4 regions of the Pseudoxanthomonas sp. GW2 genome follow, and region 1 is predicted to be linked to each of the others. Evidence: predicted binding sites of a transcription regulator. Region 1 holds the regulator's gene; each other region holds the start of a gene.
What was found. The regulator FliA, encoded in region 1, starts transcription of late flagellar genes. The targets are predictions, from matches to a motif close to TAAAGTTTNNCNNNCNNNGGCCGATAA.
Positions count from the first base shown of each region.

Region 2: the regulator FliA is predicted to act here: its motif matches at 2,069-2,095, upstream of B351_RS0109995 (flagellin).
Region 3: the regulator FliA is predicted to act here: its motif matches at 2,415-2,441, upstream of B351_RS0110590 (HD-GYP domain-containing protein).
Region 4: the regulator FliA is predicted to act here: its motif matches at 5,276-5,302, upstream of B351_RS0101075 (GGDEF domain-containing protein).

Region 1 covers NZ_ALIP01000067.1:6-3,825, forward strand. The annotation lists partial or broken gene B351_RS16230 (Hpt domain-containing protein) at 1-349, opposite strand, end outside; gene B351_RS0104720 (protein phosphatase CheZ) at 353-982, opposite strand; gene cheY (chemotaxis response regulator CheY) at 979-1,371, opposite strand; gene B351_RS0104730 (RNA polymerase sigma factor FliA) at 1,398-2,138, opposite strand; gene B351_RS0104735 (P-loop NTPase) at 2,135-2,968, opposite strand; partial or broken gene flhF (flagellar biosynthesis protein FlhF) at 3,006-3,820, opposite strand, start outside.
Region 2 covers NZ_ALIP01000120.1:7,989-16,411, reverse strand. The annotation lists gene flgK (flagellar hook-associated protein FlgK) at 1-679, shown strand, start outside; gene flgL (flagellar hook-associated protein FlgL) at 676-1,878, shown strand; gene B351_RS0109995 (flagellin) at 2,202-3,395, shown strand; gene fliD (flagellar filament capping protein FliD) at 3,550-4,887, shown strand; gene fliS (flagellar export chaperone FliS) at 4,981-5,391, shown strand; gene B351_RS0109980 (hypothetical protein) at 5,388-5,681, shown strand; gene B351_RS0109975 (hypothetical protein) at 5,684-5,914, shown strand; gene B351_RS0109970 (PilZ domain-containing protein) at 5,911-6,486, shown strand; gene B351_RS0109965 (response regulator transcription factor) at 6,579-7,220, shown strand; gene rpoN (RNA polymerase factor sigma-54) at 7,429-8,423, shown strand, end outside.
Region 3 covers NZ_ALIP01000124.1:11,968-20,390, forward strand. The annotation lists gene B351_RS0110580 (glutamate--cysteine ligase) at 1-552, shown strand, start outside; gene B351_RS0110585 (hypothetical protein) at 586-1,008, opposite strand; gene B351_RS0110590 (HD-GYP domain-containing protein) at 1,133-2,374, opposite strand; gene frmR (formaldehyde-responsive transcriptional repressor FrmR) at 2,509-2,784, shown strand; gene B351_RS0110600 (S-(hydroxymethyl)glutathione dehydrogenase/class III alcohol dehydrogenase) at 2,844-3,953, shown strand; gene B351_RS0110605 (NAD(P)H-binding protein) at 3,957-4,658, shown strand; gene fghA (S-formylglutathione hydrolase) at 4,671-5,522, shown strand; gene B351_RS0110615 (hypothetical protein) at 5,605-6,171, shown strand; gene B351_RS0110620 (hypothetical protein) at 6,175-6,852, opposite strand; gene B351_RS0110625 (hypothetical protein) at 6,866-7,204, opposite strand; gene B351_RS0110630 (DegV family protein) at 7,272-8,213, opposite strand; gene B351_RS0110635 (2-hydroxychromene-2-carboxylate isomerase) at 8,299-8,423, opposite strand, start outside.
Region 4 covers NZ_ALIP01000015.1:1,560-9,982, reverse strand. The annotation lists gene B351_RS0101100 (hypothetical protein) at 1-285, shown strand, start outside; gene B351_RS0101095 (glycoside hydrolase family 3 N-terminal domain-containing protein) at 354-2,498, opposite strand; gene B351_RS0101090 (BON domain-containing protein) at 2,720-3,070, opposite strand; gene B351_RS0101085 (oxidoreductase) at 3,233-4,291, shown strand; gene gnd (phosphogluconate dehydrogenase (NAD(+)-dependent, decarboxylating)) at 4,299-5,198, opposite strand; gene B351_RS0101075 (GGDEF domain-containing protein) at 5,389-6,813, shown strand; gene B351_RS0101070 (cupin domain-containing protein) at 6,818-7,162, opposite strand; gene B351_RS0101065 (transglutaminase family protein) at 7,291-8,112, shown strand; gene B351_RS15975 (hypothetical protein) at 8,204-8,423, shown strand, end outside.

The DNA.
Region 1 (3,820 bases):
CCGGCGGCGCGTGCTCCGGCTCGGTGCCGGCGGCGACCGCGTCGAGCATGGCCTGCAACCAGTCCAGCGAGCGCTGGGCGGCGTCGAAGTGCAGCGGGTCCAGTTCGGCGGTGCCGGAGCGGGCGGCGCCCAGGGTTTCCTCGGCGGCGTGGCACAGCTCGACCATCGGCTGGATGCCGAGGAAGCCGGCACCGCCCTTGAGGGTGTGGAAGCCGCGGAACACCGCATTGAGCTGCTCGCTGTCCTGGGGCGCGCGCTCCAGCTCCACCAGCTGCTCGCCGAGCCGGTCCAGGATCTCCTGGGCCTCGACGATGAAGTCCGCGGCGATTTCGGGCGTCACACCGCTCATGGCTTACAGCCCCAGTTCCGACAGCAGGGCGTCGGCGTCGTTCTGGCTGACTGCATGGGTGTCCAGCCCGGCCACCGCGGGGCCCGCCAGCGCGGGCTCGCGCGGCTCGGCGCGCGGCGGCAGGCCCAGTTCGCCGAAGCCTTCGTGGACGCGGCGCACGATCCCGGCGACGCGGCGGATGATCTGCCCGGTCAGGTCCTGGTAGCTCTGGGTCAGGGCGATCTCGGTGAGGTTGCGGCGGATGCGGTCCAGCACCTGGTCCTGGCCGTCGGTCACGCCTTCGGCGCGCAGGCCCTCGACCAGGGCGCGGCATTCGTCGGCCAGGTCCAGGGTGCGGTGGGTGGCCTGCTCGGTCATGCCGATGACGTGGTCCAGGCGCGCGCAGGCGTCGTCCAGTTCGACCCCCTCCACGCCATGGTCGTCGGCGCCGGGGACCTCCGGCAGTTCGCCCAGGGCCTGGCTCAGTTCGCGCGCCAGCCGGCCGAGGCCCTGCACGAGCGGACGGGTGCGGGCGGCGGCCAGGGCGTCGATCTCGGCGCGCAGTGCGCTTTCGTCGCCGCGGTCCAGGGCTTCCAGGGCGTCGTGCAGGCGCTGGACCAGCGCCGCACGCTCGGGGGATGCGGTGGTGCTCATGCCGTCGCCGCCAGCCGTTCGAAGATCTTGTTGAGCTTCTCCTCGAGGGTCTGCGCGGTGAACGGCTTGATGATGTAGCCGTTCACGCCGTTCTGCGCGGCCTCCAGGATCTGCTCGCGCTTGGCCTCGGCGGTGACCATCAGCACCGGCAGGGTCTTGAGCTTGGGGTCGGCGCGGATGCTGCGCAGCAGCTCGATGCCGGTCATGCCCGGCATGTTCCAGTCGGTGATGACGAAGTCGAACGGCTGCGCGCGCAGGGCCGCCAGCGCGGTGTGGCCGTCGTCGGCCTCGGCGGTGTTGCTGTAGCCCAGATCGTTGAGCAGGTTCTTGACGATGCGTCGCATCGTCGAGAAGTCGTCCACGATCAGGATCCGCATGTTCTTGTTCACTTCGTGCTCCGTTTGGCGTTGCGTGCTCAGTCGTCGTCCAGACCGGCATCACGTGATTCGTACTGGGACAGGCGGCCGCGCAGGCGCAGCACGGCCTGGCCGTGGATCTGGCACACCCGGGACTCGCTGACCCCGAGCACCGCGCCGATCTCCTTCAGGTTCAGCTCCTGCTCGTAGTACAGCGACAGCACCAGCTGTTCGCGCTCGGGCAGGTTGGAGATGGCCGCCGCCAGCTCGCGGCCGAAATCGCTGCGCTCCAGCAGCTGCTGCGGGGTGGGGCTGTTGCTGTTGACCTGCACGTCGCCGTGGTCTTCCACGTGGGAGTCCAGGCTCAGCACCTGGCCGCGAGAGGCGTCCTCCAGCAGGCGCAGGTACTCCGGCAGTGGCATGTCCAGCTTGGCCGCCACTTCCTGCGGCGCGGCGGCGCGGCCGGTGGCCTGCTCGATCTCGCGCACCGCGGCGGCGGCGTCGCGGGCGCGGCGGTGCACCGAGCGCGGCACCCAGTCGCCGCGCCGGATCTCGTCGATCATCGCGCCGCGGATGCGGATCGAGGCGTAGGTCTCGAACGAGGCGCCCTGGTCGGGGTCGTAGCTGCGGCTGGCCTCGATCAGGCCGATCATGCCGGCCTGGATCAGGTCGTCGACCTCGACGCTGGCCGGCAGGCGCGCCGCCAGGTGGTGGGCGATGCGCCGCACCAGGTCGGCATGCCGGGTGATGGCGTCGTCGTTGCTGCCGCGCACGGCGCGGTATTCGGCCACGGCATTCATGCGACCGCGCCTTGCCGGATCATCCGGTCGACGAAGAACTCGATGTTGCCGCGCGGGGCGGTCGGCGCCTGCCAGCGCGCCGCGCGGCGGGCGATCTCGGCGATGGCGCGGGCCGAGGGGCTGGCCGGGTAGGCGGTGGCGACGGCCTGCTGGCGCTGCACCGCCATGCGCAGCCAGTCGCACTGCGGCACCGCGCCGAGGAAGTTCAGAGAGACGTCACCGAGGAAGCGCTCGCATACCCGCGACAGCTTGTCGTACAGGCCGCGGCCCTCGGCCGGGCTGCGCACCATGTTGGCCACCACCTGGACCCGGTCCACGCCGCGCTCGCGGGACAGGACCTTGATCAGGGCGTAGGCGTCGGTGATCGAGGCCGGCTCGTCGCAGACCACCACCACCGCGTCCTGGGCGGCCTGGCAGAAGGTCAGCACGCTGTCGGTGATGCCGGCGGCGGTGTCTACAACCAGAATGTCAAGATCACGCTGCAGGTCATTGAAAACATTGACAAGTCCCACGTGCTGGGCTGGCTGCAGCTCGGCCATGTGCCGGCGCCCGGAGGCGGCCGGCACCACCAGCATGCCGTTGGGGCCTTCCAGGATCACGTCCTCCAGCTCGCAGCGGCCGGCGACCAGGTCGGCCAGGGTGTGCTGCGGGGACAGGCCCAGCAGCACGTCGACGTTGGCCAGGCCCAGGTCGGCGTCCAGCAGCAGGGTGCGCTTGCCCAGCGCCGCCAGCGAGGCGGCCAGGTTGACCGACAGGTTGGTCTTGCCCACGCCACCCTTGCCGCCGGTGATGGCGATGCTGCGGACGGGGGCGAGCGGTGCGTGGTTCATCGTCGGGCGGAAGGGGCTCGGGGTTGCGGGGCGGGACTCAGGCGACGGCATGGTCGGCCTCCGGGATGTTCGGCTTATCGGCAGCCCGGCGCAGATCTTCAAGGCGAAGCACCAGGCTGGCGGCATTGGCCCGGTGCAGGTCCTCCGGGACCCGCTGGCCGTCGGTCACCCAGGTCAGCGGCAGCTGGTGGTCCACGACCACCGACAACGCGCTGCCCAGGCGCCCGGTCTCGTCGACCTTGGTCAGGACCACGCCCTGCGGGCGGGCCGGGCCGAAGCGGCGCACGACCTCGTCCAGGTCGGCGAAGTGGGAGTTGGCCGGCAGCACCAGCAGGGTGCTGACGTTGCGTGCGGCGCGCAGCCAGTTGAGCTGGTTGGCCAGGGCGCGGTCGCGCTGGCCGAGGCCGGCGGTGTCCACCAGCACCAGGCGGTAGTCCTGCAGGCGCTGCAGCAGCTGGATCAGGGCCGCGTCGCTGTCGGCCTCGTGCACCGCGATGCCCAGCTGGCGGCCGTAGCCGTACAGCTGCTCGCGACCGCCGATGCGGGAGGTGTCGGTGGTGACCAGGGCGATGTCGCGCGGGCCGTGCTCGGCCACGAAGCGGGCGGCCAGCTTGGCGATGGTGGTGGTCTTGCCGGCGCCGGTGGGGCCGACCAGGGCGATCACGCCGCCGGCCTCCAGCGGGTCCACCGGGCACACCGGCAGGCGCCGCGAGATCAGGCCCAGCATCAGGCCGCGGCCGCGGTGCATCGGGGTGTCGGCCGGCAGTTCCAGGACGATGTCGCGGGTGATCCCGGCGTCGAAGCCGTAGTCCTCCATCAGTTCCATCGCCGCCAGCCGCACCGGCGAGCCGC
Region 2 (8,423 bases), on a different contig from region 1:
CGCGATCGGCGACCGCTTCCTGGTGCAGCCGACCGCGCGCGCGCCGGGTGGCCTCTCGGTGGCGATCTCCGATCCGTCGCGCATTGCCGCCGCCACGCCGGTGCGTGGCAACGCCGCGCTGTCCAACGTGGGCAGCGGTGCGCTGTCGGGCCTGCGCGTGGAGGACGCCTCCGATCCCGCCCTGCTGCAGGACGCGGTCATCGAGTTCCTCGACGCCGGGCAGTACACCATCGACGGCGCCGGCCCGTTCGCCTTCACCCCGGGCCAGCGCATCAGCGCCAACGGCTGGAGCGTGGTGCTCGACGGCATCCCGGCGGCCGGCGACCAGTTCACCATCTCGCGCGCGGCACCCGGCAGCGGCGACAACGGCAATGCCACCCGCCTGGCCAACCTGGACGACGCGCGCGTGGTCAGCGGCGGCACCATCAGCCTCAACGGCGCGGTCGGCGGCCTCACCACCATGGTCGGCTCGGCCGCGCGCCAGGCCGAGTACGCGGCCGACGCGCAGCAGGTGATCCACGACGACGCCAGGGCCGCGCGCGACGCGGTGGCCGGCGTCAACCTCGACGAGGAGGCGGCCAACATGCTGCGCCTGCAGCAGGCCTACCAGGCCGCCGCGCAGATCATCTCCACCGCCGACAACCTGTTCCAGTCCATCCTGAGCGCCGTCCGCCGATGAATTCGCGCATCTCCACCAGCCTGATGTACGACCTGTCGCTGGCCACCATGCTGGCGCGGCAGAAGAAGCTCTCGCAGCTGCAGCAGCAGGTCGCGACCGGGCAGAAAAACATCACCGCCAAGGACGACCCGGTCGGCGTGGGCGCCGCCGTGGGCCTGGACCGCTCGCTGGCCGAACTGGAGCGGTTCGGGCTCAACGCCAACACCGTGAACCACCGCCTGGGCCTGCAGGAGAACGTCCTCGCGCTGATCGGCGACGACATGATCCGCATCAACGAGCTGGCGGTTCAGGCCAACACCGACACGCTTTCGGACGATGACCGCAAGTCCATCGCCGCCGAGCTGCGCGCGATCCGCGACAACCTGATCAGCCTGGCCAACAGCGACGATGGCACCGGCCGCTACCTGTTCGGCGGCGCGGCCGACGACGTCGCGCCGTTCACCCGCGTCGCCGGCGGCGTGGCCTACAACGGCGACCAGACCCAGCGCCAGGTCGAGATCGCGCCCGGCACCTTCGTGCAGGACACGCTGCCGGGCAGCGAGGTGTTCATGCGCATCCGCACTGGCGACGGCGTGCTGGACGCGGGCATGGCCGCCTCCAACACCGGCACCGGCGTGCTGGAGAGCTTCAGCCGCAGCAGCGCCGGCGGCTGGAACGGCGAGAGCTACACGATCCGTTTCACCGGCGACGACGGCTACGAGGTGTTCGACGCCAATGGCAACGCGGTCGCCGCGGGGACCTGGACGACGAAGACGGACATCGAGTTCGGTGGCCTGCGCGTTTCGATCAGCGGGCAGCCCGCGGACGGCGACGAACTGCAGATCGGTCCGTCCGGGACGCGCGATGTGTTCGCCACGGTGCAGCAGCTGGTGGATGCGCTGGAAGCGCCGGTGGTGACCGGGGCGGACCGCGCGGCCCGCCGCAACGCATTGCAGTCCTCGATGCGCGACATCGCGCGCGCCGCGGAGGCGATGATCGACGTGCGGGCTTCCGGCGGCGCGCAAATGGCGCTGATCGAGGACTCGGCCGCGCTGCGCGAGGCAAACGCGGTGACGCTCAAGATCACCCTCTCGGGCATGCGCGACCTGGACTACGCCGACGCGATCACCCGCTTCCAGCTGGAGAGCACCGCCTTGCAAACCGCACAGACCGTGTTCACCCGCATGCAGGGGCTATCGCTGTTCAACCTGCTGCGCTGAGCGCGCGCGGGCCTCCTGCCCTGGAAACGGAACGGCGCGGGCAACCGCGCCGTTTTTCTTTTTCGCTCCTCCCCCTAAAGCCGGGGAAGCCGCTGCCGTTAATCGATACCGTAGCCGGACGCGCCCGGAAAGAAGCCCTTTGGGGCCATGCAAGTTCATGGCGCATAAGAAAAAAATCCCGGCGCGGCGCTAAAGCTTCGAACCCTGCCGCCGTTAATGAATACAGCAGCGGCACCGGTCAGATTGATGACCCCCCTGCGGAGGTCCGGCCAAGGCTTACGCAGTCCTGTCCGCCGGGATGAATCGCTTAGAGGAGACTCAAAATGGCACAAGTCATCAACACCAACGTGATGTCGCTCAACGCGCAGCGCAACCTGAGCACCAGCAGCGCGAGCATGGCGACGACCATCCAGCGCCTGTCCTCGGGCCTGCGCATCAACAGCGCCAAGGACGACGCGGCCGGCCTGGCGATCAGCCAGCGCTTCACCACCCAGATCCGCGGCCTGGAAGTCGCTGCCCGCAATGCCAATGACGGCATCTCGCTGGCGCAGACCGCCGAAGGCGCGCTGACCGAGATCGGCAACAACCTGCAGCGCATCCGCGAGCTGGCCGTGCAGTCGGCCAACGCCACCAACTCCGATACGGATCGTGCGGCGCTGAATTCTGAAGTAAAGCAGCTTCTGTCGGAAATCGATCGCGTTGCAAAGCATTCGGATTTCAACGGCACCAAGCTGCTGGACGGCAGCTTCTCCGGCCAACTGTTCCAGGTCGGCGCTAACTCCGGCCAAGCAATTGCGATCGATAAGGTAGTGGACGCGAGGATCAAGTCGCTGGGCGGCTCAAGCTTTGCCAGTGGCACTCAGGATCTGAGCGAAATCGACGCAAGCGCCAACGACGTGAAGGTCACTGGGACCGTTGGTGAAGCTGAGATTGAGGTCGTGATCAAAAAGGGCACCGATACCAAAGAAGCGGCGAAGCAAATTGCAAGTGCAATGAATGCGAAGATCGGCGAGTCGGGCATCTTCGCGAGCGTCGCCGAGGACGGGAGCCTGAGCCTCACTTCAGTCAAGGACGGTGTGACGCTAGATGCCGATTCCGTGAAGCTGAGCGCTGCGGCTCCCGACGAAGATGCGGAGACTGGCTGGGGCACCGCGACGCCCCTCGACCCCTTCGTGCCGGCCGACGCGGCGGACATCGAAACCGTCCACGCTGAAAACATCAAGATCGATACCGTTCTTGGCGCCCAACAGGCCCTGTCGATCGTCGACAATGCCCTGCAGGCGATCAACAGCACCCGTGCCGACCTCGGCGCCATCCAGAATCGCTTCACCTCGGTGGTGGCGAACCTGAATACCAGCGCGGAGAACCTTTCGGCTTCCCGCAGCCGCATCCAGGACACCGACTACGCCAAGGAGACCGCGGAACTGACCCGCAACCAGATCCTGCAGCAGGCCGGCACGGCCATGCTGGCCCAGGCCAAGTCGGTCCCGCAGAGCGTGCTGAGCCTGCTCCAGTAAGGCCCGCCGGACCCGACCGGAAAGGCCCCTCTCACGAGGGGCCTTTTTTGCATCCGCTCCTGTCGGCACGGAGCTTGCATCGACCCGGCGCTAAAGCGCGTTCCGGGGCAGCCGATAACCCCAGGTACGCCACCGACATCCGCACGGAGCAACCATGGCATCGATTTCCACCGGAGGATCAGGGCTCGACATCGCGTCCCTGGTTTCGCAGCTGGTGACGGCGACCCGTCTGCCCACGGAAAAACGCATCACCGCGGCAAGCACGACAGCCAGCGCAAAGCTCTCGGCGGTAGGACAGGTCAAGAGCGCGCTCAGCGCCCTGCAAGGCGCGCTGCAGAAGGTGGTCGGGAGCGCCGGCACCGCGGCCTTCAAGGCCGCCGTCCCGACCGACGCCGGCTTCACGGCCACTGCCAGCGACAAGGCGGTTCCGGGAAGCTACAGCGTCGAAGTCGTGCGCCTGGCAACCGCCCAGAAGCTTGCCTCCGCCGGGTATGAGCCCGGGGCGACGGTGGGTGCCGGCACCCTGGAGATCGACTTCGGCGGCGAAGCGCCGCTGCGGGTGGATGTGGAGGAAACCCACACCCTCAGCGACATCGCAGCGGCGGTGAACCGCGCGGCCGGCGGGAAGAACGTGGTCGCAAGCGTGGTGAAGGCGGACGACGGCGAGCATCTGGTCTTCAGTGCCACCAATACCGGCAGCGCCGGCGCGCTGACCATCAGTGCCACGAACGACGACGGCAGCCTGCTCGCGCTGACCAGCTCCGAGGGCGGCGGACTGCACGAGAAGACGCCCGCGCAGGATGCACTGGTACGGGTAGACGGCTTCGAGCGCGTATCCAGCAGCAATACGGTCGAGGGCCTGGTCCCGGGCGTGACCTTGAACCTGGCCTCGGCTTCCGAGGGCAAGCAGCACACCCTGTCGGTCAACAGCGACACCGGCGCCATCAAGACGGCACTGGCGGGTTACGTCAGTGCCTACAACAGCACGATGTCCACGCTGAAGAGCACCAGCTCCTACGATGCCAATACCCGCAGCGCATCGCCGCTCACCGGCGACGCCCTGGTCAGAAACCTGCAATCCCAGCTGCGTGGCCAGTTCAGCGGGAACATGCTGGAGCTCAAGGCGCTTGGAATCACGGTTTCCAAGGAGGGCACCATGAGCTTCAGCGCTGACGCCTTCGACAAGGCGCATGCCGCGGACCCGGCGGCGCTGGAGCGCCTGTTCGGGAAGGAGTCGGCCTATGCCACGCCCATGCAGGATTTCCTCAAGGTCCACCTGGACACCGCCGGAGGAACGCTGGTCGCGCGGACCGAAGGCCTGAACAAGCAGCTCAAGCAGCTGGAAGAGCAGCTGGACACGCTGGACGTGCGGATGGAACGCCTGGCCACCCTGTACACATCCCAGTTCACTGCCATGGAAACCATGATCATGCAGCTCCAGGGCAGTGCCAGCTCTCTCAACGACCTGCTGTCCAGCGGCAAGTCGGGTTAAAGCGGCGACGCCATCCGGTCGATAAGGACTGCAGGCCCTGCCCCGACTCCCCCGCTGGAGGAGATGCAAGGCTGCAATACCGAGGAACAAATCATGTACGCCTCCAAACACAGCTTCGCCGACCAGTACCGCCGGACCGAGATCTCCGCCCGCGTGGCCGAGGCCGATCCGCACCAGCTGATCGCGCTGCTGTTCGAAGGTGCGAGCCAGCGCATCCGTCGCGCGCAGGCCTGTCTGGAGCAGGGCGATGTCGCCCGCAAGGGCAAGGCGATCGGCGAGGCCTGCGCGATCATCGGCCACCTCAACGGTTCGCTCGACCACGAGGCCGGTGGCCAGCTGGCGGCCAACCTGTCGTCGCTGTACGACTACATCGTGCGCCGCCTGACCGAGGCCAACCTGCACAACGACCGCTCCGCCCTGGCCGAATCGCTGGACCTGCTGGGCGAGGTCGAGTCGGCCTGGAATTCCATCCCGCGCGCGCAGCGTTCCGCGGTGGCCTCATGAGCCCGGCCGCGCGGCTGGCCGGGCTGCACCGGGCCATGGACGAGATCGGCGCCGCGCTCGGGCGCGGCGAGATCGAGGCCATGCCGCCGATGCTGGACGCCTACGATCGCGCGATCCGCGAGTTCTGCGCGCTTCCCGGCGCGTCGGCGATGCGCGAGGGGATCCTGGACCTGCAGCAGCGCCAGCAGGCGGTCATCACCGCGATGCGCGCCCGCCAGGACGAGCTGCTCGGGCTGATGCGGCGCGAGCGCCAGGCCAACCGCGCCGTGCACGCCTACGCCGGGACCTGACGATGCCCGCCAGCCTCGCCGCCCTGCTCCACGACCTCACCTCGTTGCGCCAGGCCTTGGACAGGGGCGACTACGGCGCCGCCGACGCGGTCCTGGCCGGGCACGAGACACGGCTGCGCGAACTCATCGAATCGCTGGGCCCGCAGGCGCCGTTGCAGACGCTGCGCGGCCTGCTCCAGCTCCAGCACCTGATGCTGTCCGACGACGGCCCCCTGACCGGAGGCAGCGCATGAACGCTTCCTGGCCCGCCCATGCCCAGGCCGCCGAACACGGCCTGTTCGGCGACGTGCTGGCCTGCGACGCGGTCCTGCCGGCCTGCTTCCTGGCCGGCGTACCCGCCCGCACCGCCCAGGCCGAGGCCCTGCTGCTCGGCCTGGCCCAGGTCGAGGACCTGCGCACCGAGGACAACGCCGAGGAAAAGCGCGGCGAACTGCCACTGCTGGCGCAGCGCCTTGACGCCAAGCTGGACCTGGTACTGGTGCTGCTGGGGCGGCTGGTGCGCCAGGCCAATCCGCCGTTGCCGCCCACGCCGCTGCGCTGGTCGGTGCGCGGGCTGCGCCTGCAGCTGGCGGCCGACGCCGCCCTGCCGGAGCCGGACTCGGCCGGCAGCGTGCGCCTGCAGCCGGCCGACTGGCTGCCCGACGACGTCGAGCTGCCGGTGATCGTCAGCGCCGCCGCACGCGGGCCGCAGGCCAGCTGGGTCTGGCTGCGCTTCCCCGCCCTGCCCCCGGGACTGGAGGAGGCCATGGGCCGCCACCTGTTCCGCATGCACCGCCGCCAGGTCGCCGACGCCCGCCGCCGCTAGGCTTGAACCGCGAACGCGGTCGCGGATGGCTACAAAAGCCCACGCCCATGGGCTAAGGTGGCAGGAATTTTCCCGGGGATCGGCAGCAGGCCGTGCGAGTTCTGATCGTTGACGACCACACCCTGGTCCGTGCGGGCCTCAGCCGCCTGCTGCAGACCTTCGAAGGGGTGGACGTGGTCGCCGAAGCGGCCAACGCCGACCAGGCCATCGACCTGGCCGCGATCCACCGCCCCGACCTGGTCCTGCTCGACCTGTCCCTGCCAGGGCGCACCGGCCTGGAGGCCCTCAGCGGGATCCTCGAGAAGGTGCCGGAGACGCGGGTGGTGATGATGTCCATGCACGACGACCCGCTGCACGTGCGCGACGCCCTGGACCGCGGCGCCGCCGGTTTCGTGGTCAAGGATGCCGCCCCGCTGGAACTGGAGCTGGCGCTGCGCGCGGCGGCCAACGGCGAGGTGTTCCTCAGCCCGCGCATCTCCTCGCGCATGATCGCCCCGCTGCTGGGGCGCTCGCGCCAGGCCCGCCCCGAGGGCGTGGCCGCCCTGCCCCCGCGCCAGCGCCAGATCCTGGCCCAGATCGGCCGCGGCCTCAGCAGCAAGGAAATCGCCAGCAGCCTCGGGATCAGCGTCAAGACGGTGGAGACCCACCGGGCGCGCATGATGGAGGCCCTGGGCTGCCGCCGCGCCAGCGAACTGGTGCTGCTGGCGGTCAAGCACCAGCACGAGCTGGGCTGAGCCGTTCCGGCGCGGCGAAATTCCGGCGCCACCGTCCCCGAAATGCGCACTGCGTCAGGATTTCAACGACGCTGTAGGTAAAAACCCTACACGCTGTAGGGGCTACCCCCTCAGGAATCAGGCACCCCCCGATTCTTCCGCCGACGCAACCGGGGCAGGATGCTTCACATCGGCGTAACGAAACCGGCGCCGAATGGGGAAAAGCAAGATGAAGGCCATCCAGTCCGCGCAGTTGGGCCAGCAGCTCAACCTGACGCCGCAGCTGCTGCAGTCGATCCGGCTGCTGCAGCTCAATGCCCTCCAGTTGCAACTGGAGGTCACCCGTGCGCTGGAACTGAACCCGCTGCTGGAGCTGGAAGAGGAAGCCCAGGCCGAAGCCCAGGCGCCGGCCGCCGGGGACGTCGAGCCGGCTGCGGTGGCCGGCGTCGAGACCGCCGCCTTCGACGAACTGCCCGAACCCTCGATGTGGGACGTGCCCGGCGCCAGCTGGAGCGGCGAAGGCGAGGACCGCATGCAGCGGATCGCCGAGCCCGGCTCCAGCGACCCCTGCGTGCGCGTGCTGCAGGCCCTGGCCCTGGAACTGGAGCCAGCCGAGCTGGAGATCGCCGCCTTCTGGCTGGAGCACTGCGACGAGTCCGGCTACCTGGAAGGCGAACACTCCGCCCTGCTGCTGCGCGCCACCGCCCGCTTCGACGTGGCCGCCGCGCGCATCGAGGCGGTGCGCCAGCGCCTGCTGCACGGCGAGCCGGCCGGACTGGCCGCGCGCGACGTCGGCGAGTGCCTGCAGGCACAGCTGGCCGCCCTGCCCGCGCCCTGCCCCGGGCGGCCGCTGGCCGCGCGGATCCTGGAATCCTGCGTCGATGCGCTGGCCGCGCACGACCATGCCGCCATCGCCGCCCGCCTGGATGCCGACGAGGCCGATGTCGCCGAGGCGGTGCGCCTGATCCTGTCGCTGCAGCCGCGTCCGCTGCAGGAGGCGGTGGAGACGGCGGACGGCTACGTGGTCCCCGACGTGGTGGCCTGGCATGCCGACGGCCAGTGGCGGGTGGCGCTCAACCCCGCCACCGCCCCGCGCGTGGCGATCAATGCCGGCTACGAGCGCGCCCTGGCCCACGCCGGCGACGGCGAAGGCGCCGCGGCCATGCGCGAACTGCTGCAAGAGGCGCGCTGGCTGACCCGCGGCCTGTCCATGCGCTACGAGAC
Region 3 (8,423 bases), on a different contig from region 1:
TACGTCGACGCCAGCGGGCAGAGCTTCCGCGACTTCATGCAAGGCCGCCTGCCGGCGCTGCCGGGCAAGCTGCCGACCCTGCGCGACTGGTCCGACCACATGACCACCGCCTTCCCCGAGGTGCGGCTGAAGAAGTACCTGGAGATGCGCGGCGCCGACAGCGGCCCGTGGGCGCGGCTGTGCGCGCTGCCGGCGTTCTGGGTCGGCCTGCTGTACGACGACGCGGCGCTGGACGCGGCCTGGGACCTGGTCAAGGACTTCACCGGCGAGGAGCGCCACGCCCTGCGCTACGGCGTGCCCAGGCACGCGCTGAAGCTGCCGTTCCGCGGCGCCACCGTGCGCGAGCTGGCGCTGGCGGCGCTGGAGATCTCCGCCGCCGGCCTGCGCCGGCGCGCCGCGCGCAATGCCGACGGCATCGACGAATCGCGCTTCCTCGACACCCTGATGGAAATCGCCGAGTCCGGGCTGACCCCGGCCGAGCGCAAGCTCGAACTGTTCCACGGCCCGTGGCAGGGCGACATCGACCGGGTGTTCGCCGAATTCGCCTACTGAAGGCGGGGCGGGCCGTGGAGGCCCGCGCCGCGCTTACCTGCCTGCATCTAGCGCGGGCAGGGCCAGGCCGGGCTCGTGCCGGCCCGGAAGCACGCCGGCATACGGCTGGCCGAAGCGGCCGCCGGCCACGTCGAAACGGTGCCCGATCCGCCGCTGCGGATCGGCCGGGTCCTGGTAGTCGACCGTGCACAGCTGCAGGCTGCCGTTCTGGTCGAAGTAGGAGGCGATCTCCGGGAACGCGGTATCGGCCGGGAGCAGGGCGGCGGCTTCGCGCAGGCACAGGTCCGCGCCATCGAAGCGGCCGGCCTGGCCGCGCGCCGGCGCCGGGGCCGGCAGCGGCGTGGCCGGCACGGGGGCGCGGCTGGGCAGCGTGTTGCTGCCGGCGGCGAAGGCCAGCGCCGCGGCCGCGCCGCACAGGAACGGGAGGACGGATGGTGGGCGGGGGGAATCGCTCACGGTTGCTCCATGCAGTGTGGCGGTCGGGGGAGCAACGACTATAGCGATCCGGCGAAGGTTGCTCAGGCAACCTGGCGGAACACTTTCTTGCGCATTGGCGAACGCCCGCGCGCGGGCGCGGCGGTCAAGGCGCCCACAGCTTGTGCAGGTCGCGGAAGCCCCATTCGCGGGGCGATTCGATCCCGGTGATGCGCTCGCTGCAGCCGGGCGCCGACAGGTCCACGTCGGCGAGCAGCAGGTGCGAGCGCAGCCGCGCCGAATAGAACACCCGCACCAGCGGCCGGGTGAGGTCGCCCGGCCGCTGGTCCAGCACCACCGCCAGGCGGTCGCTGGACAGCCGCACCAGGCTGCCGGCCGGATAGATGCCGAGGCTGGCGATGAAGGCCTTGAGCACGACCGGGTCGAAGTGGCCCTTCCACGAGGCCATCCGCCGCAGCGCCTCGGCCGGATCCCAGCCTTCCTTGTAGGGGCGGTTGGAGGTGATCGCGTCGTACACGTCGCACACCGCGCTCATCCGCGTCAGCAGCGGCAGCTGCGCGGCCGCCAGGCCGGCCGGGTAGCCGGTGCCGTCCATGCGCTCGTGGTGGTGCAGCACCATGTGCAGGATCCGGTCGTCGTGCTCGCCGCCCTCGCGCAGCAGGCGCGCGCCATGCTCCGGGTGGGTGCGCATGACCTCCATCTCCTCCGGCTCCAGGCGCCCGGGCTTGTTGAGGATCTCCAGCGGCACGCAGGCCTTGCCCAGGTCGTGCAGCAGGCCGCCGACGGTGGCGGCCTGGCAGGCCTGTTCGTCCAGGCCCAGCTGGCGGGCAAGCGCGGACATCAGCGCGCCGACCGCCACCGAGTGCAGGTAGGTGTAGTCGTCGGCGGTCTTGAGCCGGGCGATGCCGATCAGCGCGCCGGGATGGCGGCCGACCGAGGCGGAGATCTCCTGCGCCAGCGGCAGCACCGAGGCGGCATCGACCATGCGCCCCATGCGCACTTCCTGGAACATCGCCTCCACCGCCTCGCGGCCCTCCTGGCAGATGCGGCGCGCCCGGGTCAGTTCGGCGTCGAGGTCGACCTTCGGCGCCACCCTCGCGCCGCGCGGGCCAGGATTTTCCTCCGCGCCGGCGGTCGTCCCGGCGGCGCCGGGAGGCGGCGTGGGTTCCGCGGCGGGTTCCGCGGCCGCTTCGGCCGGGTCTTCCTCCGGCAGGCTGCGCTCCGGGTCGATGTCCACCGTCTCGATCCCGCTGCCCTGCAGGCGCTCGATGTCGCGCGCGGTGGCGAGGAACGAGGTCCGCCAGAACGGATGCTTGAGCCAGGCGCCGTTGACCCGCTGCACGTACATGCCCGGGCGGAGCTGGTGGACGGGGATGGTGCGCTGCATCGTGGACCGGCGGCTCTGGGGGGACAGGGTGCCGGGGGCCATATCGGCCGGACGTGGCCTGGCTTGAGCACCGCGGCGGCTCGCCGGCCGGCGGCCTGGCTGATACTATCCCCCAGTATCAGAGGAGGCCGGCCATGCCCCACAGTCCCGAGGAAAAGCGGCGCGTGCTGGCCCGCGTGCGCCGCATCCGCGGCCAGGCCGAGGCGCTGGAGCGCGCGCTGGAGGCCGGCGCCGACTGCGCCCCGGTGCTGCAGCAGATCGCCGCCATCCGCGGCGCGGTCAACGGGCTGATGTCCGAGGTGATGGAGGCCCATATCCGCGAGACCTTCGGCCACGCCGCCGGCTCGGACGAGCAGCGCCAGGCGCGGGTCGCGGAGATGACCGCGCTGGTGCGTTCCTACCTCAAGTGATTCCCCCTCCGCCGGAGCGCCGGCGGATCCGTTCGTCGCCGTCCCAAAGGAGTTTCCCCATGAAGTCCCGTGCCGCCGTCGCCTTCGCCGCAGGCCAGCCGCTGCAGATCGTCGAGATCGACGTCGCCCCGCCCAAGGCCGGCGAAGTGCTGGTGAAGATCACCCATACCGCGCTGTGCCATACCGACGCCTTCACCCTCTCCGGCGAGGACCCGGAAGGCGTGTTCCCGGCGGTGCTGGGCCACGAGGGCGCCGGCATCGTGGTCGAGGTGGGCGAGGGCGTGACCTCGGTCAAGCCGGGCGACCACGTCATCCCGCTGTACACCGCCGAGTGCGGGCAGTGCCTGTTCTGCAAGAGCGGCAAGACCAACCTGTGCGTGGCGGTGCGCGCCACCCAGGGCAAGGGCGTGATGCCCGACGGCACCACCCGCTTCTCCTACAACGGCCAGCCGATCTACCACTACATGGGTTGCTCGACCTTCTCCGAGTACACCGTGGTCGCCGAGGTCTCGCTGGCCAAGGTCAACCCGCAGGCCAACCCGGAACACACCTGCCTGCTGGGCTGCGGCGTGACCACCGGCATCGGCGCCGTGCACAACACCGCCAGGGTGCAGGAAGGCGATTCGGTGGCCGTGTTCGGCCTCGGCGCGATCGGCCTCGCGGTGATCCAGGGCGCCCGGCAGGCCAAGGCCGGCCGCATCATCGCCATCGACACCAACCCGGCCAAGTTCGAACTGGCGCGGCAGATGGGCGCCACCGAGTGCGTCAACCCGAAGGACCACGACAAGCCCATCCAGCAGGTGATCGTGGAGATGACCGGCTGGGGCGTGGACCACAGCTTCGAGTGCATCGGCAACGTCGAGGTGATGCGCGCGGCGCTGGAATGCGCGCACCGCGGCTGGGGCCAGAGCGTGATCATCGGCGTGGCCGGCGCGGGCAAGGAGATCAGCACCCGTCCGTTCCAGCTGGTGACCGGCCGCAAGTGGATGGGCACCGCCTTCGGTGGCGTGAAGGGCCGCAGCCAGCTGCCGGGCATGGTCGAGGACGCGATGGCCGGCAAGATCGAGCTGGCGCCCTTCATCACCCACACCCTGCCGCTGGAGCGGATCAACGAGGCCTTCGACCTGATGCACGAGGGCAAGTCGATCCGCACCGTCATCCACTATTGAGCGATGCAGCCGGCGGGCGCCAATGCCATGGCCACCGGCGCGAGGATCGCGCTGGTGGCCGGTGCCAGCGGTCTGGTCGGGCGCGCGCTGCTCGCGCGCCTGTGCGCCGATCCGCAGGTGGCCGCGGTGCACGCCCTGGTCCGCCGCCCGCTGCAACTGCGGCACCCGAAGCTCCAGCTGCACGTGGTCGACTTCGCGCGCCTGCCGCCGTTGCCGGCAGCCGGCGAGGCCTACCTGGCACTGGGCACCACCATTGCCGTGGCCGGCACGCGCGAGGCGTTCCGGGCGGTGGACTTCGACGCCAGCCTGGCGGTGGCGCGCGCGGCGCTGGAGGCCGGCGTGCGCCGCATCGGGCTGGTCAGCGCGATGGGCGCCAATCCCCGGTCGCCGGTGTTCTACAACCGCACCAAGGGCGAACTGGAGCAGGCGCTGGCCGCGTTGCCGCTGGATGCACTGGTGGTCGCGCGGCCGGCGCTGCTGCTGGGCGACCGCGCCCGCCTGGGCCAGCCGCATCGCCGCGGCGAGCACCTGGCCGCGCGCCTGGACCGCTGGTTGCGTCCGCTGCTGCCGGGGCAGCTGCGTGCCATCACCGCCGAAGACGTCGCTGCCGCGCTGGCCGCCGAAGTGCCGCGCGCAAGCGGCCACACCATCCTCGGATCGGCGCGCATGCAGGGCGCATCCGCCGCGCCGCACCGGAACGCATAAGGAGAGGTAACCATGGAACGCATCGAACACCGCGCCTGCTTCGGAGGCTGGCAGGACGTCTACCGCCACGCGTCGTCCGTGCTCGGCTGCACGATGAGCTTCGCCATCTACCTGCCGCCGCAGGCGGCCGAACGCCGGGTGCCGGTGCTGTACTGGCTGTCCGGCCTGACCTGCACCGAGCAGAACTTCATCACCAAGGCCGGCGCGCAGCGCTACGCGGCCGAGCACGGGATCGCCATCGTCTGCCCGGACACCAGCCCGCGCGGCGAGGACGTGGCCGATGCCGAAGGCTACGACCTGGGCAAGGGCGCCGGCTTCTACCTCAACGCCACCCGCGAGCCCTGGGCGCGCCACTACCGCATGCACGACTACGTGGTGCACGAGCTGCCGGCGTTGGTCGAGGCGCAGTTCCCGGTGACCGGCGAACGCGCCATCAGCGGCCATTCGATGGGCGGCCACGGCGCCTTGGTCTGCGCGCTGCGCAATCCCGGGCGTTACCGCAGCGTCTCGGCGTTCTCGCCGATCGTCGCGCCCAGCCAGGTGCCGTGGGGCGAGAAGGCGTTCGGCGCCTACCTGGGCGCGGACCACGCGGCCTGGAAGCAGTGGGACGCCTGCGAGCTGCTGGGCGGCGCCGCGGAGAAGCTGCCGCTGCTGGTGGACCAGGGCGCGGACGACGAGTTCCTCGAGCTCCAGCTGCGCCCGCAGCTGCTGCAGGCCGCGGCCGCGGCGGCAGGGCATCCGCTGACCTTGCGCATGCATCCGGGCTACGACCACAGCTACTACTTCATCGCCAGCTTCATCGGCGAGCACCTGGCGCACCATGCCGCGGCCCTGCGCGGCCAGGCCGGGGTGCCGCGCGGCTGAGCGCGCCGGCGCCGCAGCATGACCCCCGCGGCGGCCGTGTGGCATGGTTGCGCCACATGGACGCCGACCAGGGGGGAGACGCATGCGGGGCAGGAGTCATTACGGGTATGCACTGGCGGTGGCGCTGCTGGCCACGGCCGCCGGCGCGGCCGCGGCCGAGGGCGGCGCCGCGCCGCAGCGCACGGTGGCCGGCGCGCAGGAATTCCTGCGCCAGGTGCTGCCGGGCAACCGCTATCTGTCGACGATGATGAGCGAGGTCCTGGCCAAGGCCCGCCGCGACGGCCTGCGCGCCGAGTTCGAGCCGCTGCCGCCGATCGTCGACGCCGACCCGGTGGCGCACTGCCGCTCCTACCTGATCGGCGAGATCGCCAACACCTGGCTGACCGTGCGCGACCCGGCCACCGGCGAGGCGACCGAGGCCGGCTTCGCGGCGATGGCCGGCGACGACCACGTCGGCAGCCCGGATGGCCTGCACTTCGGCTCGATCCGCGCCCTGCGCCAGGACGGCTCGCGCGTGTACCTGCGCTTTGCCGGCGAGCAGCACGACGCGGTGCTTCACCTGGAAGGCAGTGAGATGGCTTCGCGGGTGCACGCGGCGCTGGACTTCCTGCGCCGCGAGTGCGATCCGGCCGCGGCCACGGGCTTCTGAGCGTCACTCCCGCAGCGCGAAGTCGGTGCGCGCGAAGCGCCCGGCTTCGATGCTGTCGCCGGCGTGCTCCAGCTCCAGCGGCGTGGCGAACATCGGCCCGGCCCAAACGCAGGTGTGGAACTCGCCGTTCTCGCCGCACGGATCCACTCCCGCCGGCAGTTCCTCGAGCAGGGCCGCATCGAAGGCGCGGCCGCGGAAGCGCGCGTCCAGTTGCTGCGTATCCACGCAGCACACCCGCGCGCGCAGGCCGGCGTCGAGCATGCGCCGCGCCAGCAACGCGGTGTCGAAGCGGAACAGCGGGGTGAGCAGCTCCCAGTCCAGGCTTTCCAGCTGCTGCCGGCGCCAGGCGCGGATGTCCTCCAGGAACAGGTCGCCGAAGGCCATGGTGCGCAGCCCGGGCCAGCGCCGCGCGGCCGCGTCCAGCGCGCCGGCCATGGCCGCGCCGTAGGCCGCGTTCTCGCAGGCCGGCGGCAGTTCCACCTCCAGCAGCGGCAGGCCGGCGGCCGCGGCCTGCGCGCGCAGTACCTCCACCCGTACTCCCTGCATCGAAGCGCGGCCAGCGCTGACGGTCGACAGCAGGCCGACCACCTGGTGGGTGGCCGACTGCCGCAGCATGTGCAGGGTCCAGGCCGCGTCCTTGCCGCCGCTCCAGGCCAGCAGGACCGGGATGCGTGCCGCCATCGCCGTGGCAGGCTCAGCGCACGTCGCGCAGTTCCCAGCGCGAACCGGCCAGCAGGCGCAGGCGGTGGCGCAGGATCTCGCCGGGCAGGGAGGTGGTGGCGGTGAGGTAGACCGACATGTCCTCGCGCCGGCCTTCGACCGTGGCCTGCGGATCGGTCGCGCCCAGCGCCGGGTCCACCTCGTCCGGTTCCGGCTGCATCTGCCGCCAGCGCTCGAACAGCGCCGGCGAGCGCAGCGCATCCTGCAGCTGTTCGGCGAAGGCTTCGTAGCCGTTGGCGGTGAACGACAGCGACGGCTCGCTGCCGCGCGCGGCGGCCGGCTCGGGCAGGCGGATCACGTAACGGACGGGCATCGGCGGCTCCTGCGGGCGGGAGCGGACAATCTAGCAGCGCCGGCGCGAAGCGGCCGTGGCCGCCGGCTCAGCCGAAGCTGGCGTCGGTGGAGGCGTAGGCCACCGCCACCGCGCCCTTGCCCACGTTCACCATGCCGGTCAGGCTCATCATGCTCTCGAACACCTCCACGCCGTGGTCCAGGCAGGTGTCGAGCAGGCGGGCGTAGCCGGGCAGGCCGTGCAGCTCGGCCAGGTCGCCGCCGTAGCAGACGCTGACGGTCGGGGTGAGCAGGCCGCTGCGCACGCGCTGGCAGGCCATCTCGAACATCTTCTCGGTGGCCGCCTCGAAGCCCTTCACCCGGCCCACCGGCTCGGTGGTGCCGCGCCAGGCGCGGATCACCGGCTTGATGTCCAGCGCCGAGCCCAGCGCGGCGCTGAGCAGGCCGACGCTGCGGTCGCCCTTGGTGCGGGCGCGGTTGCGCAGGTAGTACAGGTCGCGCGGGATCATGAAGCCGCAGGTGTGCTGCGCCATTTCCTCCAGCCGCGCGCGCATCTGCGCCACGCCGGCGCCGGCGGCGCGCATGCGCACCGCCTCCACCGCGGTGATCGCCTGGCCGACGAACAGGTTGAGCGAGTCGATCACCCGCAGCGCGAACGGGGTGGTGATCCCGGCGGCCTGGCGCACCGGCTTGTACTCGTTGAGGATGGCGTAGCTGGCCTGCAGCGCGTTGTCGTGGATCTGGCTGCGCAGGCGCGAGATGGTCAGGCAGAAGACGTGGTCGTAGTCGATCACCAGGCGCTGCAGGAACAGGTCGCGGATCTGTTCCACGCTCAGCGGCGTGGTCTCCGCCTCGTGGCCGCGCTCGGCCACGTGCGCGTGCAGGAAGGCCAGGGTGGCCTTCTCGTCGCGCCGGTCCTCGAGCACGGCGTTGCCGATGCGGACCGTGATCGGCATGACCACGATCCCGTGTTCGCTGATGAACGAGGCCGGCAGATCGCAGGCCGAATCGACGACTATCCCTATGCGCATTGGGCCCTCCCAGACGTCCTGCACGCGGAGCGGCGTGAACCCTATCGCAGAATCCGGCGGCTTGCGACTGCCGGAAGCGGGGTGTTCAGCGCTTGCGCAGGATCCCCACCGGCAGCTTCCCGATCTCCGCCAGAGGGCCCTCGCGCAGCAGTCCGGGGTCCTCAAGCACCGCCAGCATGAGCTCGTGGCTGTCGTTGCCCCAGAACAGGC
Region 4 (8,423 bases), on a different contig from region 1:
GGCCGCACGGCCACCGAGCAGTTCCCCGACTCCGGTTACTGGAACCAGCAGTACCGCAGCGAGCCCTATTACATGGAAGGCGATACCTACGACGACTACGCCGCCGCGTACGAGACCGGCTATGCCTTCCGCCAGCGCGACCCGGCCGCCGAGTTCGCCGCCGCCGAGGAGCAGCTGCGGCGCGAATGGGAAACCCGCAAGGGCAAGTCGCGGCTGGACTGGACCCGCGCGCGCCAGGCGGTGCTGCGTGCCTGGGAACGCGGCGCCGATCCGCACGGCATGTAGTCTTCGCGGCGCCTGCCCGATACCTCGTCCAGGGACGCCACGCCGGCCACCGGCGTGGCGTCCGCGCGTCAGCCCTGCGGCGGCAGCAGTTCGAACGCGGCAGGTTCGCCGGCCACCGCCGAAGGCGCGATCCAGGCGTCGAACCAGCCCGGCTCGGCACCCTGCGTGCCGTCGGCGCGGGTGAATGCCAGGTCCGCGCGCGACAGCCGGAATTCCACCTCGCGTGCTTCGCCCGGCTGCAGCGCCAGCTTCGCGAAACCCTTCAGTTCCCGCACCGGGCGCACGCGGCTGGCGACGCGGTCGTGCACGTACAGCTGCACCACCTCCTCGACCGCGCGCGTGCCGCTGTTGCGCACCGTCGCGCGCAACACCGCCTCGCCGTCCCAGGCCACCGCGGGGGATTCCACCGTGGTCGGCCCGTACTCGACCTGGCCGTAGGTCAGGCCATGGCCGAAGGGATAAAGCGCCTGGTGCGGGTGCTCGCGCCAACGCGCCTTGAACTCCTTCATGTCCGGCAGTTCCGGACGGCCGGTGCGCGGGTGGTTGTAGAAGTACGGCTGCTGCCCCGAATCGTGCGGGAAACTCACCGGCAGGCGCCCGGAAGGGCCGTAGTCGCCGAACAGCACGTCGGCCACCGCGTGCCCGGTCTGGCTGCCCAGGAACCAGGTGACCAGGATCGCCTGCGCGTCGCGCACCGCGCCCTGCAGCGCCAGCGCGCGGCCGTTGCGCAGCAGCACCACCACCGGCGTGCCGGTGGCCGCCACCGCCTCGGCCAGCGCCTGCTGCGCCGGCGGCAGCACGATCTGGGTGCGCGACTGCGCCTCGCCGCTGTAGCGCTGCGGCTCGCCCACCGCCAGCACGACCACGTTGGCCTCGCGCGCGGCCGCGACCGCGGCCTCGATGCCGCCCTGCAATGGCGCCTCCAGCCCGCAGCCATCCACCACCCGCAGGCGCGCGCCGCCGTCCGGCAGCGCCGCGCGCAGGCCGGCTTCCAGGCTGACGTAACGGCTGCGGTCGCCGAACAGGGTCCAGCAGCCTTCGATGTTGTCCAGGTCGCGCGCGAACGGGCCGATGAGGGCGATGCGCGCGTCGCGGCGCAACGGCAGCAGCCCGCCCTCGTTCTTCAGCAGCACCATCGAGCGGCGCGCGGCGTCGCGCGCCAGCGCCTCGTGCGCCTCGCGCCAGGAGGCATCGGCCTCGCGCGCCGGGTCCAGCGAACGGTAGGGGTCGTCGAACAGGCCGATTGCCGCCTTCAGCGACAGCACCCGGCGCACCGCCGCGTCCAGCTTCTCCATCGGGATGCGGCCCGATTCCACCAGCGCCGGCAGGTGCGCGGCGTAGAAGCCGCTCTGCATGCTCAGGTCCATGCCGGCGGAGAACGCCAGCTCGGTGGCGTGGCGCTCGTCGGCGGCATAGCCGTGCGCGATCAGCTCCATGTCGGCGGTGTAGTCGGACACGACCACGCCGGCGAACGCCCATTCCCCGCGCAGCACTCCGGTCAGCAGCGCGTGGTTGGCGCTGGCCGGGATGCCGTTGATGTCGTTGAAGGCGGTCATCACCGCCAGCGCGCCGGCGTCGACCGCTGCCTTGAACGGCGGCAGGTGGACGTCGCGCAGGGTGCCTTCGGCGATCTCGACGAAGTTGTAGTCCAGGCCCGCGCTCACCGCACCGTAGGCCACGAAGTGCTTGGCCGTGGCCAGCAACGAATCGTGCGCGCGCAGGTCCGGGCCCTGGAAACCGCGCACGCGCGCGGCGGCGAAGCGGCGGCCCAGGTACACGTCCTCGCCGGCGCCCTCGGCGCCTCGGCCCCAGCGCTGGTCGCGGGCGATGTCCACCGCCGGCGCGTAGGTCCAGTGGATGCCGGCGGCGGTGGCCTCGATGGCGGTGGCGCGGGCGGTACGCTCGGCCAGGTCCGGCTCGAAGCTGGCGGCCTCGCCCAGCGGGATCGGGAACACGGTGCGCATGCCGTGGATCACGTCCGCGGCCAGCAGCACCGGAATACCCAGCCGGCTCTCCTCCACCGCCACGCGCTGGATCTCGCGCCCGGCCTCGGCGCCGACGCCGTTGAACAGGGTGCCGACGCGGCCGGCGCGCACCTGCTCCAGCACTTCGGTGGCATTGCGCACGTTGGTCTCGGGATTCACGTCCGGCGCGAAGGGGCGGACCATGTCGGCGAACACGCCGAGCTGGCCTGCCTTTTCCTCCAGCGTCATGCGCGGGATCAGGGATTCGACCCGCGGGTCGGCGGGAAGGGTGGTCGGCATCGGTGCGGGCAGTGCGGGGGTGCGGCGATTCTAGCGGAGCGGCCACCGCGGCCCCTTGACGCTCGCTGTCCGCGGCACGCGCCGTGCCGCGGACAAAAGAAGGGCGCGGGGCCGTGGCCCCGCGCCGCGGCGGCAACCCGTGACGGGTGCCGCAAAAAACAGCAGGCCGATCAGCGCGAGGCCTGGGCGTCGACCTTCAGGCGGCTGGTGTCGACCTTGGCCACGCCGTCGATCTCGCCGGCGATGCGCTTGGCCTCGTCGGCCTGGGCCTGGCTGCCGACGGTGCCGGTCAGGTAGACCACGCCGTCGACGGTGTCGACCTCGATCTTGGTGCCGGACACGTCGCTGTCGGCCAGCAGGCTGGACTTGACCTTGGTGGTGATCCAGGTGTCGGACACCGGCTGGCTGGAATCGGCGTCGGCGGCCTTCTTCTTCTGCGGATCGTTGTCGCCGGCCATGGCGGCACCGGAGAACAGCAGGGCGGCAAAGGTGGCGGCGAGCACGGTGGCGTTCTTGCGCATGGGTCTGGCTCCTTGGCGAATGGGCGGCCAGTCTCCGCCAGGGCAGCGTCCAGCACGGGTGAACCGCGCGCGATGGATTCGTGATTGGTTCAAGCGCCTGAACCAGTTGCGATGGCGGCCATGCGCACGTCTAATCGGCGCATTGCCGCTGGAATCTCTTCCATGAGCCCGGATGTCCTGAACGTCGCCCTGGTCGGCTACGGACTGGCTGGCCGCGTGTTCCACGCGCCGCTGGTCGCGGCCACGCCCGGATTGCGCCTGCACAGCGTGGTGTCCAGTCGCACCGCGGAGATTGCCGCCGACCATCCGCAGGCGCGGGTTTGCGCGCAGGTGGCCGAAGTGCTGGAGGACCAGGCCGTGGACCTGGTGGTGGTGGCCACGCCCAACGACAGCCACGCGCCGATCGCGCGCGCCGCACTGCAGGCGGGCAAGCATGTGGTGGTGGACAAGCCGTTCGCCCTGCACCTGGACGAGGCCCGCGCGGTGGCGGAAGCCGCACGCCAGGCCGGCAAGGTGCTGTCGGTGTTCCACAACCGGCGCTGGGACGCGGACTTCCTCACCCTGCGCGCCCTGCTCGACGCCGGCGCGCTGGGCGAGGTGGCCGAGCTGCACTCGCACTTCGACCGCTTCCGCCCGCAGGTGCCGGACCGCTGGCGCGACCGCGCCGGCCCCGGCGCCGGACTGTGGTACGACCTCGGCCCGCACCTGGCCGACCAGGCGCTGCAGCTGTTCGGCCCGCCGCTGGCGGTGACCGCCGACCTGGGCATGCAGCGCCACGGCGCCACCGCGGTGGACTACTTCCACGTACAGCTGCGCTATCCACGCCTGCGGGTGCTGCTGCATGGCGGCTCGCTGGTGCCCGGCCACGGCCTGCGCTTCGCCGTGCACGGCAGCGCCGGCAGCTGGATCAAGCACGGCCTGGATCCGCAGGAGGACGCATTGCGCGCCGGCCTGCGTCCCAGCCACGGCGGGTGGGGACGCGACCCACGCCCGGGCAGTCTGCTGCGGGTGGGCGCCGACGGCTCGGTCGCCGAGGACGCGGCCGCGCCGGCGCTGCCCGGCAACTGGCCGGCGTACTACGCCGGCGTGCGCGACGCCATCCTGCACGGCGGCCTGCCGCCGGTGACCGCCGAGAGCGCGCTGCTGGCGATGGCGCTGATCGAGGCGGCGCAACGCAGCGATGCCGGCCGCCGCGAGGTGGCCTTCGAATACTCCGGCTGAGCGCGGCTCAGCCCGGGCGGATGCCGTGCCCGCCGAAGCCCTGGCGCAACGCCGCCAGCAGCTTGTCGGCGTAGGAATCGTTCTCGCGCGAGCGCAGCCGCTCCAGCAGCGACAGGGTGATCACCGGCGCCGACACGTCCAGGTCGATCGCCTCGGCCACGGTCCAGCGCCCTTCGCCCGAATCGGACACGTAGGGGGCGATGCCCTCCAGGGTCGGGTTGCGCTCCAGCGCATCGGTCGCCAGGTCCAGCAGCCAGGAACGCACCACGCTGCCGTGCTGCCAGATCCTGGCGACCTGGGCCAGGTCCAGCGCCATCGATTCCTTGCGCTGCATGATGGCGAAGCCTTCGGCGTAGGCCTGCATCATCCCGTACTCGATGCCGTTGTGGACCATCTTGGTGAAGTGTCCCGCGCCGCTGGGCCCGACGTGGCCCCAGCCGCGGTCCGGCGCCGGCGCCAGGGTCTCCAGCACCGGCCGCAGCAGCGCCACCGCCTCGGCCTCGCCCCCGACCATCAGGCTGTAGCCTTCCTGCAGGCCCCACACGCCGCCGCTGGTGCCGCAGTCCAGGAAATGCACGCCGGCGTCGCGGCAGCGCGCGGCACGGCGCTCGCTGTCGCGGTAGTTGGAGTTGCCGCCGTCGACCACCACGTCGCCCGGCTGCAGCAGCGGCAGCAGGCGGTCAAGCGTGGAGTCGACCGGGGCGCCGGCCGGCACCATCAGCCACACCGCGCGCGGGGCCGGCAGCGCCTCGACCAGGGCCTGCAGCGATTCGACGGTTTCCAGTTCCGGCGCCGCGCCGCGGGCGGTGGCGCCGGGGTCGTAGCCGACCACCCGGTGGCCGCCACGGGCCAGGCGCAGGGCCATGTTGCCGCCCATCCTGCCAAGTCCGACCATGCCGATATCCATGGGTTCTCCTGTCGTGGGTAGGGGCGTCAAGCCTCGCACAACCGGCGCCAGCGCCCGTGGAAAGGTCCGTCCCGGGCTAAACCCCGGCCGCCGGCGGCCGCTAACGAGGCGTTCCTCCAGCCAGGTTCCGCGCCCGAGAGCCATGCGCATGTCCCTCCGAGACCGCGGAGCCGCCAGCGGCCAGTCCGCAGTGCGCTCCGTCCCCAGCGACGGCGTCGTCCCCGACGCCGGCAACGTGCTGCCCGTGTTCGCGCGCGGCATGGCCACGCTGCCGGGCGAGCTGGGCGACCTCGGCCGGCGCCTGGCCTCGGCTACCGATGCCGCCGACTGGGCCACCGCCGCGCGCGTGCTGCACCAGTTCCTGGACAAGTACCTGCGCGACTTCGCCGCCGCCCTGGATGCGCCGGCCGCGGCCGAGGCCGAGCAGCTGCGGGACCTGCTGCGGCAGGCGGTGGGCGTGGCCCTGGCCTCGCTGCTGCGGCCGCTTCCGGCCCTGGCCGACGAGTCGACCGCCCTGGCCGGCGACCTCAAGCGCTGGTCGCCCGGCGCGGACCTGTCGCCGCTGGCGACCCGGGTGCGCGAGCTGTGCCACCAGGTCGGCGTGCACGCCGGCGAGGCCGCCGAACAGCAGCGCCTGCTGCTGGAACTGTTCGATCTGCTGCTGGAAAACCTGTTCGAACTGCTGGACGACGGCAGCTGGTTGCGCGGCCAGGTCGCCGCGGTGCGCCGCCTGCTGGGCCAGGACCCGGACCTGCAGACCCTGGAAGCCACCCGCCAGGGCCTGCGCGAGCTGGCCTACCAGCAGGGCCTGCTGCGCCAGGGCATCGAACAGTCCAAGGACGCGATGCGGGTGATGATGGTGTCCTTCGTCGAGAGCCTGGACGGCATGGCCGCCCGCGCCGGCGAGTACCAGGACCGGTTGCAGGCGCACCTGGCGGCGATCCGCGAGGCGCGCACCATCGCCGACCTCGGCCACCGCCTGGAGGACGTGCTCGACGACACCCGCCGCCTGCAGGAACAGGCGCTGCGCTCGCACGAGCAGTTGCAGGCCGCGCGGGCGGACGTGGAGGCGGCCGAGGCGCGCGTGCGCGAGCTGGAAGCGCAGCTGCGCGACATCGGCGAACTGGCCAGCCGCGACCCGCTGACCGGCGCGCTCAACCGCCGCGGCCTGGAGGAGCAGTACCCGCAGCTGCTGGCGCGGGCCGAGCGCGAGGGTTGGCCGCTGGCGGTGGCGGTGCTGGACCTGGACGAGTTCCGCCGGCTCAACGGCAGCTTCGGCCATGCCGGCGGCGATGCCGCCCTGCGCCACGTGGTGCAGGTGCTGGGCGAAGGCCTGCGCAAGGACGACCTGCTGGCCCGCTACGGCGGCGAGGAATTCGTGGTCGTGCTGCCGCGCACCACCCTCGAGGAGGCCGCCGCGCTGCTGCAGCGCCTGCAGCGCACCCTGGCGGCGCGCCCGCTGCTGCACGAGGGCCGGCGCATCGAGGTACGCTTCAGCGCCGGCGTGGCCGTGCGCCAGCTGGGCGAGGACCGCGAGCACCTGCTCAACCGCGCCGACCGCGCCATGTACCGGGCCAAGCAGGACGGCCGCAACCGCGTGGTCGCGGTGCACTGACGGCTCAGCGCGGGCGTCCGGCCGGGCGCTCGTTGCCGGCGCCGGTGTACGCCGGCGGCGCGTAGAAGTTCACCGTGCGCAACGGGGTGCGGCCGGTATTGCGGATCTCGTGCTCCTCGCCGCGCTCAACCAGCAGCAGGCTGCCGGGCGCCAGCCGCTGCCGGCGCCCGGCGACGATCGCCACGCCATTGCCGGAAACCACGTAAAGCCACTGGTCGGCGCCGCGGTGGCGATTGCCCTCCCCGCCCTCGCTGGCGCCCGGCGCCAGCACCATCTGCGCCGCCTGCACCCGACGGTGTTCGAACAGCACGCGGAAACCGCGGCCGAAGCGTAGTCGCTGGTGGCGCATGGGAACTCCTGGCGAAGATCCGGCGACCTTGGCGCGGCGTGCGTGAAGCGGCCGTCACCCGCGCCGCTTCACGCGCCCTTGCGTGCGCGCCCGGCCCAATGGCACCACTTCCCCCTCGGGCCGCCCCGATGCCATTCCGGCTGGGTTTCCGCATCGCCTACCGCTTCGCCCAGTCCACCCCGATGGTGGCGATGCTCGACGTGGCCGACAGCGAGGCCCACCGCCTGCTGTCCGGGCCGACGGCATGGACTTCGCCGCAGGTGCCGCTGCACCGCTACCGCGACCGCTTCGGCAATACCTGCACCCGGCTTCTGGCGCCGGCCGGGCTGCTGGTGCTGCGCGGCGAGGCGTTGGTGCGCGACGGCAGCTTCCGCCCGGCGGTGGCGCCGGCGCCGGAGGACCTGGGGCCGTTCCTGCAGCCCAGCCGCCACTGCGAGGTGCGCCCGTTGCTGCGCCATGCCCAGGCCCGCTTCGGCGACCTGCCCTCGGACCGGGTGCGGGTGCAGGCGATCTGCGCGCACGTGGCGCGCTCGATCGACTACGTCCCGGAGACCGCCGACTGCACCCGCGGCGCGCTGCGCGCCCTGCAGGACGGCCAGGGCCTGTGCCGCGACTTCGCCCACGTGGCCATCGCCCTGTGCCGCGGCGTGGGCGTGCCGGCGCGCTACTGCACCGGCTATCCGCCGCCTGGCACCACCCCGGAACCGCGCTTTCCCGCCTGGATCGAGGCCTGGTTCGACGGCCGCTGGCATGCGTTCGATCCGCGCACCGGCGGCGCCTGCCCGGCACGGGTGCCGGTGGCGCGTGGCCGCGATGCCGCCGACGTGGCCACCAGCTGCACCTTCGGCCTGTGCGAGCCGGAAAGCGTGGAGGTCTGGGCGCTGGAAGAGGCCGCGGCCGCGGCGGCAGCGGCCGGCATCGACGTGGCCGCCCTGGCGCTGGCGTCCTGAGGCCGGCCTTCACGTTTCCTCGCCCCCGTCTTTACGCCCGGCGTGCGCAGATGGCGGTCCGGCCATGCCGCCCACGCCGCGAGGAACAGCCATGAAAACCCGTTTGCCCGCCATCCTGGCCCTGGCCGGCGTGCTCGGCTGCGGTCCTGCCCTGGCCCAGGACCAGGACGTCGACCCACCCGCCACCACGGCGCCGCAGGAGGCGCACGCCGGCCTCCCGGGGCAGGCCGATGCCCTGCCCGGCACCGACATCGATGGCGACGGCCGCCTGTCGCTGGCCGAGTTCACCGCCGGCAGCCAGCGCACCGCCG